Regions from separate parts of the Rhizobium sp. 10N414 genome, predicted to be linked through region 3. Evidence: predicted binding sites of a transcription regulator. Region 3 holds the regulator's gene; each other region holds the start of a gene.
What was found. The regulator PhoB, encoded in region 3, activates phosphate uptake and scavenging genes when phosphate is short. The targets are predictions, from matches to a motif close to TGTCATNNANCTGTCAT.

Region 1 (5,214 bases), on a different contig from region 3:
CCCAATAGTGTCGTTTCCTTGGGATTCGACGGACGGGACATGGCAATCAAACCAATCTTGCTGGGCAGCCTTTTCATCTGCGTGCTGCTCGCGATCATTCTCCTGATTCCCTTTGTGCGTGTCGGCGCTCCGAATGTCGCGACGTCGGGCGTGTCGCCAGTGCCGTCACTGCAGCGAGTGAACTGAACGCCAACGGCGGCGTTTTCGCTGGGTGACAAATGGACCGCCACTGCAAAGTTCTTTTTAGGCAAGAACAAACGACGAAACATAGCTCTAAGCACCAATAGCGGTCGTCAAACGGGAGCTGTAGCGTATCGGCGCCGACCTCGGAGCCTCCCCAGCCCCTCCCCGGTCGACAACCCGGCCGGGGCCCTTGATAGCCGCGGCCGGGGCCGCCCCGGCGGGCCTATTGCAGTTCCGTTTCCTCTTCTATGTCGACGAGAATGCCGTAGCGCAGCGCTTCTTCCTTTGCCTCCTTCAGGGCCTCGTCGATCAGTATCACCAGCACGTCGGCGTGCCGCTCGCGCTTCGCCATTTCCCGCGCCACGCTCAGGGCAAAGATCAATTGCGGCATTTGGGTCGCCGGCATGGGAGGCGCTCCTAACAACTCAACACAAAGCTTAGGGCCTATCGAAAATTCGGCAATCCGACGATTTGGGTATGGAAGACATGCGCCAGCGCTAGTGTTGTGTGGATTCTCACTATGCCGATGGAGCAATTGCCAAAGCAGGTGAACTTGGCGGCGCGGGAACGGACGCAACAAAGAGAGTGCTGTCGACACTGAAGGCTCTTACGTCGAGGCGGCAACCCAGAAGCCGGGAGGGCCAGCCTACTTGGCTAGCCCCTCCAGCATTTCGGGACAGTGAACATACCCCCGCCGAGTCTGCCACGGGCAATGGACCTGTTCAGCAAGTGGGTCCGGTGCCTCAAAGCCCCACCGTCCTCCGCAGACTTGCAAGAGACACAATAGCCCCGTAGCAGGGGCTATCCTAGACGGACCTAGGTCCTAATCCGATTGGAGTAGGCGGTTGCCGAGGTTAGGCTCGAAGTTTCGTCGGATGGAACCAGCACGTTGAATTCGCCGCTGTTGTCGACCGAATGGCGGCCTGAAGACGCGACCACAACACCGCGGCACTGTGGGAAACACAGCCGCAAAATCAATGACTGCAGAATGTATGGGAAGGTTTGGAGGCCTCGCCCGGAATTGAACCGGGGTACAAGGATTTGCAGTCCTCTGCGTCACCACTCCGCCACGAGGCCTCACGACGCTTCATGACCGAAGCGTTGGCGGGCATTTAGAATGAATAGAAATCGAGTGCAAGGGGGTAGTTGAAAAACCGGCGGTATTTTGGATCGTCATGCCGCCGGTTCCGTAGTCAACCACTAGTACGGCGAATAGCACTGCCGCCGCGGACCGTAATAAGGCTGATAGGTGTTGTCATAGGCCCGATAGGACCGGTAGCGGCTGTAACACCAGTCGACGTGTGAATTGCCCACCGGTCTGGCCTGCGGCTGCGAAGCGATCAGACCGCCGATGAGTGCGCCGGCAGCAAGACCGCCGATCAGCGCGCCAGCATCGTTGTAATCGTTGCGGTAGTAGCCGTCGCGATAATAGCGATTTCCGTAGTACCGATTTCCGTAGTCGCGATTCCCGTAATGGCCATGGCGGTAGCCGCCACAACGATAGATGTTGCAGCGGTCGAAGCCGCGGCTGTTTCTGACGCCGGAATCTCCAAACCCACCGCGACTCTGAGCCGAATGCTCATCGCCTGAGTTTTCGGCAAAAGACGGACCGACGCCAGCGAGGCTCGTCGCAATTGCCAACATCAATACCGCAAGTTTTTTCATTCCGGCACCTTCTAATTTCGTACGCACTTCGCGTGAAGAACGCTCAGGATAATAACGTCCAAAAAGCTTCCAAGTTCCGCCTTACGCCTTCCATCTCCGGGCGAAAAGAATCGCGGCTGGTGCAATTGTGACACTTTTATTGCAAGTCCCGCTATTTTATGACGACCTTCAAAAATAGCTATGGATGGATGGAATGCTCAGCTGGTTTCGTAAACTTCTTCCTCGCGAGGATCAGTTCTTTGATCTCTTTGCACAGCACTCCCGAACAATCGTCGGCGCGGCGGAAGCGCTCAACGAATTGCTTGCAGGCAAGGATATCGAACACCATTGCGACCGGATCGTCGCGCTCGAAAACGATGCCGACAACATCACGCGCGAGGTGCTGCTTGCGGTCCGCCGGAGCTTCATCACGCCTTTCGACCGTGTTGATATCAAGGATCTGATCCAGTCGATGGATGATGCGATCGACATGATGCATAAGACAGTCAAGACGATCCGTCTCTTCGAGCAAACCGAATTCGATCCGCGCATGCAGGAAATGGGAGCGGCGATCGTCCAGGCAGCACACCTCATAGCCGAGGCGGTCCCCCTGCTCAGCCGCATCAACGCCAATGCCCCGCGCCTGATGGCGATCACCGAGGAAGTCACCCGCGTCGAGGGACGCTCCGACGAACTGCACGACAATGGTTTGAAGGGACTCTTCGTACGGCATGGCGCGTCGAATGCGATGGCCTATATCATTGGCAGCGAAATCTACGGCGAACTCGAGAAGGTCGTCGATCGCTTCGAGGACGTTGCCAATGAAATCAGCGGCATCGTGATCGAGAACGTCTAGATGGACGCCACCCTCGCCTTTCCATTGCTGGCGGCTCTCATCGCGGTCGCTCTCTTCTTCGACTTTCTGAACGGCCTGCACGATACCGCGAACTCGATCGCGACGATCGTTTCGACGCGTGTGCTCAGGCCGCACCACGCGGTCGTCTGGGCCGCTTTCTTCAATTTCATCGCGTTCCTGTTCTTCGGCCTGCACGTGGCTGAGACCTTGGGGACGGGCATCATCGATCCCAACATCGTGACGCCGCTGGTGATCTTCTCGGCGCTGATGGGCGCAATCATCTGGAATATCGTCACCTGGATCTTCGGTATCCCTTCCAGTTCCTCCCATGCGCTGGTCGGCGGGCTGGTAGGCGCTGGCCTCGCAAAGGTCGGCTTCAGCTCGATCGTATGGGGCGGATTGCTAAAAACAGCCGGCGCGATCGTCATGTCGCCGCTGATCGGCTTCATCCTGGCGCTCTTCCTCGTTCTTGCCGTTTCCTGGATCTTCGTTCGGCAAACGCCGTTCGCCGTCGATCGGACGTTCCGCCTCATGCAGTTCGTTTCCGCCTCTCTCTACTCGCTGGGCCATGGCGGCAATGATGCGCAGAAGACAATGGGCATCATAGCGGTGCTCCTCTATTCGCAGGGTTATCTCGGCGGAACCTTCCACGTACCGCTCTGGGTGGTCCTGTCCTGTCAGACAGCCATGGCTATGGGAACGCTCTTCGGCGGCTGGCGGATCGTTCACACGATGGGATCGAAGATAACCCGCCTTAACCCGATGCAGGGATTCTGCGCGGAGACCGGCGGCGCGCTGACGCTCTTTGCGGCCACGTGGCTCGGCATCCCTGTTTCCACGACGCACACGATCACCGGCGCCATCATCGGCGTTGGCGCGGCACGGCGCCTTTCAGCCGTCCGCTGGGGCCTGGCGGGCAACATCGTCGTCGCCTGGGTCATTACGCTTCCGGCAGCGGCACTCATTTCCGCATTCTTCTACTGGGCTGCAGGCCTGTTCAGCTGATCAAGGGGCGGGTTTCCTCCCCTTCTTCCACCAGACGGACAATCGCCGCCGCATCCGCCGGACGAGAGGCAGGTCGTGCGATAGAATAAGGAACCCCAGCGGAAGCATCCAGAAGCCGAGCACGGGCAGGAATCCCAAAAAGCCGCCCAGGATCAGCACAACGCCGATCGACATCCGGGCAAGGCGCGACCGCGGAAATGGGAAACTTACGGACCCCAGAATGAGACGGCCCGTGGTGTGGTCGATGCCAAATCGCTTGGCGGCCGGTTTTCCAGTGGTATCATGTGCTTCAGTCATCCACAGGAGATGGGGTTATACAGAACGAATACAAGCGGATGTCATTTTTTTGAAAAAACCGCTTGGCAAATCGGGCAAGCATTTGTATTAGGCCACTCACACCGCGGCGAGCGGTGATCCCTGGTAGCTCAGCGGTAGAGCATTCGACTGTTAATCGACAGGTCGCCGGTTCGAATCCGGCCCGGGGAGCCAGTTTCAGAGATAAACGCCTGCTTTTGTTGATATTCCAAAAGCAGGCGTTTTTTTCCCACTTTCCCTCCCCACTTTTGAAATCGCGTTTGGCCGATTGGTTCCTGTGGATAATCTTCTACGACGTCCACGCCACGCTGTGGTGGAATCAGAAAATTTGCGTCCGCTGCTCAGCGTTCGACCATAGGCCGGGAATTTTTCCTCGCCTAGCGGTTTCCCTCACGCAGCGCTTCCAACACGCTGTGGGACTATGCATCGCCCAACATCCAGGTCCGCGTTAGGCCCGGCGCCGGCTCCCTAACCGCCGGGCTAGTGCTTGTGTGTCCGGTCCGATCTTTCACAATTCTCCCACCCAAATGCGCGCTATAATAGCATTTGCGCTTGTCTCGATTATCGTGACCGCCAGGCCCGGCCCTCTTCAATTTCCGCATTCTTGAATCCAATGCGCGCCCTCAAACGGCGTTGCGAGATCGGTGTATTGAAACTGGGGGATCTGCAGCATGGAATCAGCAATAGACTTCGGAACTGGCGTCGTAGTAGCGAAGCGGACAGATGCATTCCCCTGGGAGGTCAGCGGTGCCAGGCGCGCCGAAAACAACCGATCTCATAACCGACGGTGAGAACGGATCAGGGGGCACCTTCCATGTACACACATCGAGACAACCGTTTGGAGCAACCATGGAGCCGCCAAGTTTTGACAGCGGAATCCCAGTCCTCCCAGACCCGGTCGGTAGGATAAAAATCACTCCCAGTTCTGGCAGAACGCATCACGTCACATTGGAGTCATTGGTGCCCGGAAACGCCTTTCATTTCACGATCATGGTCGTCGATCCCGGCGGAAACTGGGACGTGCTGACGAAGCAATTTCGCGACGCTCGGGCGGAGGGTGACGGTGCAATTCTCCCAGATGCGCATTCTCAATGATGGCGACCCATCCAGCGTTGGTGGAGGGGAGTTTTGATTTCGTGTTTCCGCAGGCGATGACCACCGTGCAATGAACATATTGCAGGATTTCCACATCCCAACGATGGATATTGACG
Region 2 (5,214 bases), on a different contig from region 3:
CGGATCCGGCGCAATCCGGCTCGTCCTTCGAGCTGACGGCGGCTCTGGCGGGCCAGGACGACTTCAAGCTCTTCAAGGATCTGAAGGATAATTGCGCGATCATCGCCGGCGCCAATGCCGAAGCGCTGAACCCGGTTCTGCAGGGCGCGAAGGCTGCCGTCTTCGGTGCCGTCGATTACATAACGCTCAACGCCAAGGAAAAGGGCGAGGCCATCGATGTGATCTTCCCGGAATCGGGCACCGTCATCGCGCCGCGTCCGGCCATGATCCTCAACTGGTCGAAGAACCAGGACGAGGCGAAGAAGTTCATCGACTACATGCTCTCCGACGAAGGCCAGGAGCTCGTTGCCGATCAGATGCTGATGCCGGCTCGTAGCGACATTCCGGCCAGCCGTCCGCTGATCAGCGATCTGAAGCTGCTGAAGTACGACACCGCTGATGTCTACGGCAAGCGGAAGGAAACGCTGAAGCAGGTCACCGACACCTTCGGCGGTAAGTAAGGGCAGGGCGATGAGGACGCACGATAGTAGCGGCGCTGCGCCGGCCGCCTGGCTGGCGATCGCGGGATTGACCGTTATCGTCGCCGTTCCCTTCATCGCCGTTGTGCTTCAGGGCATCTTCCCCAACATCGGACAGGGCTCGTTCGCGGGCCCTTTCTCTTCGCTTGTTGCGACGCTCTTCGATAGCGCGCTGATCGGCATGGCCGGCAACACCATTCTGCTCGGCAGCTGCGTGGTGCTGGCCTCGGCGCTGGTGGCGGTGCCGCTCGGCGTGTTTCGGGCACTCTACCGCATCCCGCTTGCACCGCTGTGGGATGTGCTGCTGCTCGTCCCCTTCATGATCCCGCCTTACATCGCGACGCTCGGCTGGATCATGACGCTGCAGCCGCGCGGCTATATTCAGCAGATCGCGGGCTTCAACCTCGCGCCCTTCCTGTTTTCGCTCTTCGGCATGACCATGGTTATGGCCTTCAACACTTTTCCGGTGGTCTATTTCGCCGTATCGCGCACGCTGGAGGCGGTCGGCGCGCGTTATGCGGATGTCGGTCGCGTGTTTGGCGCGTCGCCGGCGCGTGCCTTCTGGCGGATCACGCTGCCGCTGTCGGCACCCGGACTCGTTGCCAGCCTGATGCTGGTCTTTGCCGCGGCGATCGAGGAATACGGTACGCCCGCTGCCCTTGGTCGTCGCGCCGGCTTCCAGGTCCTGGTTACCGGCATCGACCTGCGGATCTCGGATTGGCCGATCGATCTGCCGGGCGCTGCGATCCTGTCGATCCTGCTCGTCATCATGTCTCTGCTGACATTCCTGCTGCAGCGATGGATCCTGGCCCGCCGGTCCTATCAGACCGTGGGCGGCAAACCGGCTGCCAAGGACAAGCGGCCGCTTGGGGCGATGAAGGTTCCCGTGATCATCGCCTTTGCCGTCGTCGCCTTCCTGGCGACGGGCGTGCCGCTGCTGTCGATCCTGTTCACGGCGCTGTCGCGGACGATTTCCGGTGGGTTGGCGCTCGACAACATCAGCGCCGAGAACTTCCTGTCCGTCTTCAACAACGGCGCCGGTGCCCTGGTGGCGCTCGCCAACAGCTTCTCGCTTGGCATCGGCACGGCCTTGATTACCGGGCTCATCGGCGTGCTGGCCGCCTATACGGTCGTCAAGACGAAAATCCGCGGGCGCGCGGCGATCGACACGATGACGATCCTGCCGAATGCTTTGCCGGGCATCGTCGTTGCCGTCGGGCTGATCCTTGCCTGGAACATGCCATGGCTGCCGGCGACCCCATACAACACGGCATTCATTCTACTGCTTGCCTATTGCTGTATCCTGCTGCCGCAACCGGTGCGCTACACGACGGCGGCCTTCCAGCAGATAGGGGACAGCCTGGAAGCGGCTGCCCGGGTCTTTGGTGCAAGCGGAGTGACCGCCTTTCACCGCATCCTCCTGCCGCTTGTCTTCCCGAGCCTTGCTTCGGCGATGCTGCTGGTCTTTGCGCTTGCCTCGCGCGAACTGGTGGCCTCGGTTGTCGTGGCACCTGTCGGTATGCAGACCATCGCCACCTTCATCTGGCGCCAGTTCGAGCAGGGGTCGATCGGCCTCGGCATGGCGATGGCCTTCATCGCAATTCTCATCACCACGCTTTTGCCGCTTCTGCTGCTCACGCTGCTTCGCCGCAGCGGATTGGTGGCGGAATAGCGCCTCACCAGCGGCGCTCTCGTAACAAAACTGTCGTTGAAGTTTCGAAAAACCGTCATGCCGCCTTCAAGCGGATGACATGACAGCCGCCATAGGTTCGGCGCGGGCCTCCCTCCCGTTAGCCGGATAGACCTTGGCATGACATTGACTGAAACGACCCGCCGACGCTTCCTCTCATCCATGGGCGCCGTTGGCGGATTTGCACTGGCGGGGCTGGCGATGCCCTACTACGCGCGCGGCTCGTCCAGTCGCCCGGTCTTTACCTCGGGAGTGCAATCCGGCGATGTCGATGCGAATTCGGGCGTGGTCTGGGCGCAGGTGAACCGGCCGGCACGGCTGCATGTCGAATATTCGACGAGCGACCGTTTCGCTAATGCGGTGCGTCTCGCGCCCATAGACGTGACGCCCGACACCAATCTCGCGGGAAAGCTGCTGCTCCAGAATCTCCCTGATGATCAAGAGATATTCTATCGCTTCCGCGCGGCCGATCTGCAGGACGTCAACGATCTGTCGGAACCCATCCATGGGCAGTTTCGCACGGCGCCATCAGGCAAGCGTAGCATCCGCTTCGCATGGTCCGGCGATACGGCCGGCCAGGGCTGGGGCATCGACGAGGAGGGGATGCGGACCTATTCGACGATTGCTTACCACCGGCCGGATTTCATGATCCACTCCGGCGACACCATCTACGCGGACAATCCTGTTACCGATGAGGTCAGGCTGCGAGACGGTAGTGTCTGGAAGAACCGTATCGTCTCCGAGGCAAAGCGAGAGATTGCGCAGACGCTCGACCAGTTTCGTGGCCAGTGGGCCTATAATCTGCTCGACGACCATGTGAAGGCGTTCAACGCGGTCTGTCCGGTGCTCTATCAATGGGACGATCATGAGGTGTTGAACAACTGGTCGCCCTCGACCGACCTCCGCCACGACGATCGTTACAAGGAAAAGTCCATCGCCACGCTTGCAGCCCGCGCAAGCCGTGCCTTTCACGAGATGACGCCAATACGCTACATGGCCGATGAGCCCGGCCGCATCTACCGCAAGGTGTCTTACGGTCCGCTGCTCGATGTCTTCTTCATCGACCTGCGCTCCTATCGTGGCCCGAATAGCCATGGGCTCGATGTCGAGCCGACGGCGGAGTCGCGGCTTTTGGGCGAGCGCCAGGTGGCGTGGCTGAAGCGGGAACTGGTGCGCTCGACCGCGACCTGGAAGGTGATCGCCTGCGATCTGCCGATCGGGCTGGTGATCTGGGACGATTACGGCCACCGGACGGGCAGCGAGTCGATCTCCAACGGCGACAATGGCGCCCCGCTTGGCCGCGAGCTGGAGTTCGCCGATCTGCTGCGCTTCATCCGCGATGCCGGCATAGCGAACATGATCTGGCTGACAGCCGACGTTCACTACACGGCTGCACACTATTACGATCCCGGTAAAGCCAAGTTCCGCGAGTTCCTGCCATTCTGGGAGTTCGTTGCGGGTCCGCTGCATTCCGGAACCTATGGGCCGCAGGAACTCGACATGACTTTCGGGCCGGAGGTGAAGTTCATGAAAGCCGCACCCGGCGGTGCGGAGCAGAACCTGCCGCCGTCAGCAGGCATGCAGTTCTTCGGGCTTGTCGACATCGACGGGCAGACCGAGCAACTGACCGTGAGGCTGATGGATCGGAACGATACCGAGCTGTGGCGGACGACGCTCGATCCGCAGATATCGAGTTGACGTCCATGCATGGCAGGCAATCCGGCCTCCCCCCTTTCGCAAACGCGAAAAACACTGTATGAGCCGCCCAAATGAAATTGGCGCCTTCTCCCAGCGCGGCGCCCCAGCTTCAGAGATATAGACATATGGCACTTCGCAACATCGCGATTATCGCGCACGTTGACCATGGCAAGACGACACTGGTTGACGAACTCCTGAAACAGTCCGGCTCGTTCCGCGAGAACCAGCGCGTTGCAGAACGCGTCATGGACTCGAACGACCTGGAAAAGGAACGCGGCATCACGATCCTTGCCAAGGCGACATCGGTCGAGTGGAAGGGCGTTCGCATCAACATCGTCGACACTCCCGGCCACGCCGACTTCGGTGGTGAAGTCGAGCGTATTCTCTCGATGGTGGATGGCGCGATCGTTCTGGTCGACTCCTCCGAAGGCCCGATGCCGCAGACGAAGTTCGTCGTCTCCAAGGCGCTGAAGGTCGGCCTTCGCCCGATCGTCGCGATCAACAAGATCGACCGTCCCGATGGCCGCCATGAAGAAGTCATCAACGAAGTATTCGACCTCTTCGCTAGCCTCGACGCGACCGACGAGCAGCTCGATTTCCCGATCCTCTACGGTTCGGGTCGCGATGGCTGGATGAACGTCAATCCTGAAGGCCCGAAGGACCAGGGTCTTGCACCGCTGCTCGACCTCGTGCTCAACCACGTTCCGGAGCCGACGGTTGCCGAAGGCCCGTTCACGATGATCGGCACGATCCTGGAAGCCAACCCCTTCCTCGGCCGCATCATCACCGGCCGTATCAATTCCGGCTCGATCAAGCCGAACCAGGCCGTCAAGGTTCTCGGCCAGGATGGCAAGCTGATCGAATCCGGTCGTATCTCGAAGATCCTCGCCTTCCGCGGCATCGAGCGCACCTCGATCGATGAAGCGCATGCAGGCGACATCGTCGCGATCGCCGGCCTCTCCAAGGGCACGGTTGCCGACACCTTCTGTGATCCTGCGATCACCGAGGCGCTGACCGCGCAGCCGATCGATCCGCCGACCGTCACCATGTCCTTCATCGTCAACGACAGCCCGCTCGCCGGCACCGAAGGTGACAAGGTCACCTCGCGCGTCATCCGCGACCGCCTGTTCAAGGAAGCCGAAGGCAACGTCGCGCTGAAGATCGAAGAAGCCGAAGGCAAGGATTCGTTCTACGTTTCCGGCCGCGGCGAATTGCAGCTCGCCGTTCTGATCGAAACCATGCGTCGTGAAGGCTTCGAGCTCGCCGTGTCGCGTCCGCGCGTCGTCATGCACCGCGACGAAAACGACC
Region 3 (5,214 bases):
GCTGACGGACCTGATCGAGGTCAACATCAACAACCTCGCGGCGGTTCCCTCCATCGTCTACGGTCTGCTCGGTCTTGCTGTTTTCATCAACTTCGCCGGCTTGCCGCGTTCAGCGTCGCTGGTTGGTGGTCTGGTACTGACCCTGATGACCTTGCCCACGATCATCATCGCGACCCGCGCAGCGCTTCGCGCCGTCCCGCCATCGATCCGCTCGGCCGCGCTCGGCCTCGGCGCCTCCAAGATGCAGATGGTCTTCCACCACGTCCTGCCGCTTGCGATGCCCGGCATCCTGACCGGCACGATTATCGGTCTGGCGCACGCGCTCGGGGAGACGGCGCCGCTGCTTTTGATCGGCATGGTCGCTTTCGTCGCGAATGCTCCGGCGACGCCCATGGAGCCTTCGACGGCCCTGCCGGTGCAGGTCTACATGTGGGCCAATGAAGCCGAGCGCGCCTTCGTCGAGCGGACCTCCGGCGCCATTATCGTCCTGCTCCTATTCCTGATCCTCATGAACCTCGGAGCCATCCTCTTGCGTCGTCGCTTTGAGCGCCGCTGGTAAACGGAGTAAACATTATGAACATGTTGACGGAAGCAGCAGTTGAGAAAGCGGTTGATCAGAAGATGAACACCATTCCCTACAAGATGATCGGCCAGGACGTCTCCGTTTACTACGGCGAGAAGCGCGCGCTGTTCGACGTGAAGCTGAACATCCGTGAAAACACGGTGACCGCCCTGATTGGCCCATCCGGTTGCGGCAAGTCCACCTTCCTGCGCAGCCTGAACCGCATGAACGACACGATCGACGGTTGCCGCGTCACTGGCAAGATCACGCTCGATGGCGAAGATATCTACGATCCGGATATCGACGTTGTGGAGCTTCGCGCGCGTGTAGGCATGGTGTTCCAGAAGCCCAACCCGTTCCCGAAGACGATCTACGAAAACGTCGCCTACGGTCCGCGTATCCATGGGCTCGCCAAGTCGAAGGCCGACATGGACCAGATCGTCGAACACAGCCTGCAGCGCGCCGGCCTCTGGAATGAGGTGAAGGATCGCGTTCACGAAGCTGGCACCGGTCTTTCCGGTGGTCAGCAGCAGCGCCTCTGCATCGCCCGCGCCGTCGCCGTCAGCCCCGAAGTCATCCTGATGGACGAGCCATGCTCGGCACTCGATCCGATTGCAACGGCCAAGGTCGAGGAGCTCATCCACGAGCTCCGCGAGAACTACACGATTGTCATCGTGACGCACTCGATGCAGCAGGCCGCCCGTGTTTCGCAGCGCACAGCCATGTTCCACCTTGGCAACCTCGTCGAGGAGAATGACACCGACAAGATGTTCACCAACCCGGACGATCCGCGCACCCAGGACTACATCATGGGCCGCTTCGGTTGATCGGCCGTCTCGGTAGCACTTACGATATTCAAGGATGAGCCCTATGGCATCGACACATATCTTTTCTGCCTACGACGATGATTTGAAGTTCCTGTCCCGCCGTATCTCGGAAATGGGCGGCTTGGCCGAGCAGATGGTCTCGGATGCCGTACGCGCGCTCGTAAACGGCGATACGGCTCTTGCCCAGAAGGTCATCTCGGACGATGTGATCCTCGACCACGCGGAGCGCGAGATCGGCGACAAGGCGATCGTCACGATCGCCCGCCGCCAGCCCATGGCGGCCGATCTTCGCGAGATCATGGGCTCCATCCGCATCGCGGCAGACCTGGAGCGCGTCGGCGACCTGGGCAAGAACACTGCCAAGCGCGTCATTGCCGTACAGAGCGCCGGCGTGCCGCGCAAGCTCGCCCGCGGCCTCGAGCACCTGTCCGAGCTCGCCCTCGTCCAACTCAAGGAAGTCCTCGACGTCTACACGAGCCGTGCTGCCGACAAAGCAAAATCGGTCCGTGAGCGCGACGAGGAAATCGACGCGATGTACACCTCGCTGTTCCGTGAAATGCTCACCTACATGATGGAAGATCCGCGCAACATCACCAGCTGCACGCATCTTCTGTTCTGCGCCAAGAACATCGAGCGCATCGGCGACCACGCCACCAACATTGCCGAAACGATCTACTACATGGCCACCGGTGCCCAGCCGGAAGGCGAACGTCCGAAGGACGATACCGCCAACACCGTCGGCGCAGTCACTGAATAGTCATTCCGCGACCGCGCCCCCAGGAGACCGAAACGAATGATCCCTAAAGTAGCTGTCGTTGAAGACGAAGAAGCGCTGAGCGTGCTTCTCCGCTATAACCTTGAGGCCGAAGGCTTTGAGGTCGATACCATCCTGCGCGGCGACGAGGCCGAGATCCGGCTTCAGGAACGCACGCCGGACCTTCTCATCCTCGATTGGATGTTGCCGGGCGTGTCTGGCATCGAGCTCTGCCGCCGCCTGCGCATGCGGCCGGAAACCGAGCGCCTGCCGATCATCATGCTGACCGCCCGTGGCGAGGAAAGCGAACGGGTTCGCGGCCTCTCGACCGGTGCTGACGATTACGTCGTCAAGCCGTTCTCGACGCCGGAGCTTGTCGCTCGCGTCAAGGCGATGCTGCGTCGTGCCAAGCCCGAGGTGCTCTCGACGCTGCTGAAGTGCGGCGATATCGAGCTGGATCGCGAGACGCACCGCGTTCACCGCAAGAGCCGCGAAGTCCGCCTCGGCCCGACCGAATTCCGCCTTCTCGAGTTCTTGATGGCATCGCCCGGCCGCGTCTTCTCGCGCTCGCAGTTGCTCGACGGCGTCTGGGGTCACGACATCTATGTCGACGAGCGTACTGTTGACGTCCATGTCGGCCGCCTGCGCAAGGCTTTGAACTTGCCCAACATGCAGGACGTCATCCGCACCGTGCGCGGTGCCGGCTATTCGATGGAAGCCTGATCCTTTCAGGCGAGAGCCTGAGAGGTCTTTCCCTTACAACGAAAAACGGGCCCGCGAGGGCCCGTTTTCTTTATTCCTTATCCGGCTTCCGGGTCAGGCGACCCGGTTAGCGGCCTTGCGGCGCTCGTTGACCGGCTGGTAGGCCATGCGCTGATGATACGTGCAATACGGGGAAGAGTCCGGGGACTCGCAACCGCAGAAGTGGAAGTCGTCATTGAGCGGATCGCCGACCGGCCACTTGCAGGTGCGCTCGGTGAGCTCGGTGAGGCCAAGGCGGCGAGAAATCGGAACGATTACATTTGCGGCCGGACGGAAGCGGACTTCCTCCACCGTATCGATTTCGATCTCTTCCTTGAGCATCGTCGCGCCCTGTTGGCGGGTAACGGTGCGTGTGGTGATCCGCGAGGCGTAGTTCGTGGCGCGGGGCGCCGAAGTCGTGCGCTTGGGGGTTCTGACGGTGGTCGTCGAACCGCCGGCCTTGGCACGGCCGGGCAGACTCAAACGATGGACTTTACCAATGACGGCGTTACGACTTACACCGCCAAGTTGTGCTGCGATCTGGCTGGCGCTCAGGCCTTCGGACCACAGCTTCTTCAGTTTTTCAACGCGCTCGTCTGTCCAGTTCATGCCCCTGTCTCCGCCTTATTAGCGTTGGTGTAGGCAGAATCCTTCACCGTTGCCACGGACGTATCCGAGGCAAGAAACGCTTACTCAAATTTTGGTGACTAGTTCCGCCGCATGCAGCCTAGTAATTGAGTTTTAACCTAGTGTGAGGCCGACTCCGTGACAAGAGTCGGTTGAATCTCGGGGAATCGATTTTCAAGTTTTCCCCAACTTGCTGGGCGTGAGAGTCATTTATGCAACATAGTTGTTGATAGGTCGAGCGCCTCGGGATGGCTGCTTGACGCATGCAGCGAAACCTCAGTTTTGTTGACATTGCAGTGCGAAAAGTAAATAGTGCTGCTCGCCGCCGAAAGGCGGCATTTTTAATTTTCCGGACCTGCTTTCCTTAGCCGGAGTCCGGCTGCTGATGATTGCTGATAGGAGATCGCGCCATGGCTGAAGCCGCGCTTTACGACACCTACTCTCGTGCCCCGCTGCGGTTCGAGCGAGGAGAAGGCGTGTGGCTGATCAGCGAAACGGGCGAGCGATATCTTGATTTCGGCGCGGGCGTTGCCGTCACCTCCGTTGGCCACAGCCATCCGCATGTGGTTGGCGCGCTGAAGGAGCAGGCCGACAAGGTCTGGCATCTGTCCAACATCTATGAGATCCCGGGTCAGGAAACACTGGCAAAGCGGCTGACCGATGCGACCTTCGCCGATAAGGTGTTCTTCACGAACTCCGGCGCGGAAGCCTTGGAATGCGCGATCAAGACCGCGCGCCGCTATCAGTTTTCCAAGGGCCATCCCGAGCGGTTCCATATTATCACCTTTGAAGGCGCCTTCCATGGCCGTACGCTGGCGACGATTGCCGCCGGTGGCCAGGAGAAATACCTCGAAGGCTTCGGTCCCAAGGCGCCTGGCTTCGATCAGGTGCCGTTCGGTGATCTCGATGCAGTCCGCAGCGCCATCACAAATGAAACGGCCGCGATCCTCATCGAACCTATTCAGGGGGAAGGCGGCGTCCGCCCGGCGACGAACGAGTTCCTGAAGGCACTTCGCGCGATCTGCGACGAGCATGGTCTGCTGCTGATTTTCGATGAAGTGCAGACCGGCATGGGCCGCACGGGCAAGCTCTTTGCGCATGAGTGGTCAGGCGCTACCCCCGATATCATGGCGGTTGCCAAGGGCATCGGCGGCGGCTTCCCGCTCGGAGCCTGCCTTGCCACGGCAGAGGCCGCTTCCGGCATGAAGGCCGGCACGCATGGCTCCACTTATGGCGGCAATCCGCTCGCCATGGCAGTTGGCAGTGCCGTGCTCGACGTGATCCTCGCGGAGGGCTTCCTGCAGCAGGTGCGTGACGTCTCGCTGGTATTCCGCCAAGGGCTGGCCTCGCTCAAGGATCGCTATCCTGATATCATCGAGGATATCAAGGGCGAGGGGCTGCTGCTCGGCGTCAAGGCCGCCGTGCCGTCCTCCGAACTGCTGCAGGCGATCCGTGACGCCCATCTGCTCGGCGTACCCGCTGGCGACAATGTCATTCGTCTTCTGCCGCCTCTGGTCGTCACTGCTGACGAAGCCCGCGAGGGCCTTGCCCGCCTCGAACGCGCCGCCGAAAGCGTGCGCGCTGCGAAGGTCAAGAAGACGGCTTAATGAGTAGTGCCTGTCGGAAGGCGGGCGTGATAGGTAACGATAATGGCTTCCCCCAAACACTTCCTCGATCTCTCCGCCGTCGCGGCATCCGACCTA

Region 1: a site for PhoB is predicted at 1,976-1,992, ahead of AC1DE4_RS20395 (DUF47 family protein). Genes of this name have one in related genera too.
Region 2: a site for PhoB is predicted at 2,211-2,227, ahead of AC1DE4_RS11670 (alkaline phosphatase D family protein). Genes of this name have one in related genera too.

What each region holds. Positions count from the first base shown of each region.
Region 1 covers NZ_JBFTIN010000024.1:19,632-24,845, reverse strand. The annotation lists gene AC1DE4_RS20415 (hypothetical protein) at 40-186, shown strand; gene AC1DE4_RS20410 (hypothetical protein) at 407-589, opposite strand; tRNA gene AC1DE4_RS20405 (tRNA-Cys) at 1,187-1,260, opposite strand; gene AC1DE4_RS20400 (BA14K family protein) at 1,384-1,848, opposite strand; gene AC1DE4_RS20395 (DUF47 family protein) at 2,042-2,683, shown strand; gene AC1DE4_RS20390 (inorganic phosphate transporter) at 2,684-3,688, shown strand; gene AC1DE4_RS20385 (hypothetical protein) at 3,689-3,985, opposite strand; tRNA gene AC1DE4_RS20380 (tRNA-Asn) at 4,103-4,177, shown strand.
Region 2 covers NZ_JBFTIN010000010.1:2,519-7,732, reverse strand. The annotation lists gene AC1DE4_RS11680 (ABC transporter substrate-binding protein) at 1-500, shown strand, start outside; gene AC1DE4_RS11675 (ABC transporter permease) at 511-2,190, shown strand; gene AC1DE4_RS11670 (alkaline phosphatase D family protein) at 2,329-3,906, shown strand; gene typA (translational GTPase TypA) at 4,032-5,214, shown strand, end outside.
Region 3 covers NZ_JBFTIN010000001.1:141,002-146,215, reverse strand. The annotation lists gene pstA (phosphate ABC transporter permease PstA) at 1-559, shown strand, start outside; gene pstB (phosphate ABC transporter ATP-binding protein PstB) at 574-1,389, shown strand; gene phoU (phosphate signaling complex protein PhoU) at 1,433-2,146, shown strand; gene phoB (phosphate regulon transcriptional regulator PhoB) at 2,183-2,866, shown strand; gene AC1DE4_RS00745 (GcrA family cell cycle regulator) at 2,960-3,493, opposite strand; gene AC1DE4_RS00740 (aspartate aminotransferase family protein) at 3,922-5,118, shown strand; gene argF (ornithine carbamoyltransferase) at 5,161-5,214, shown strand, end outside.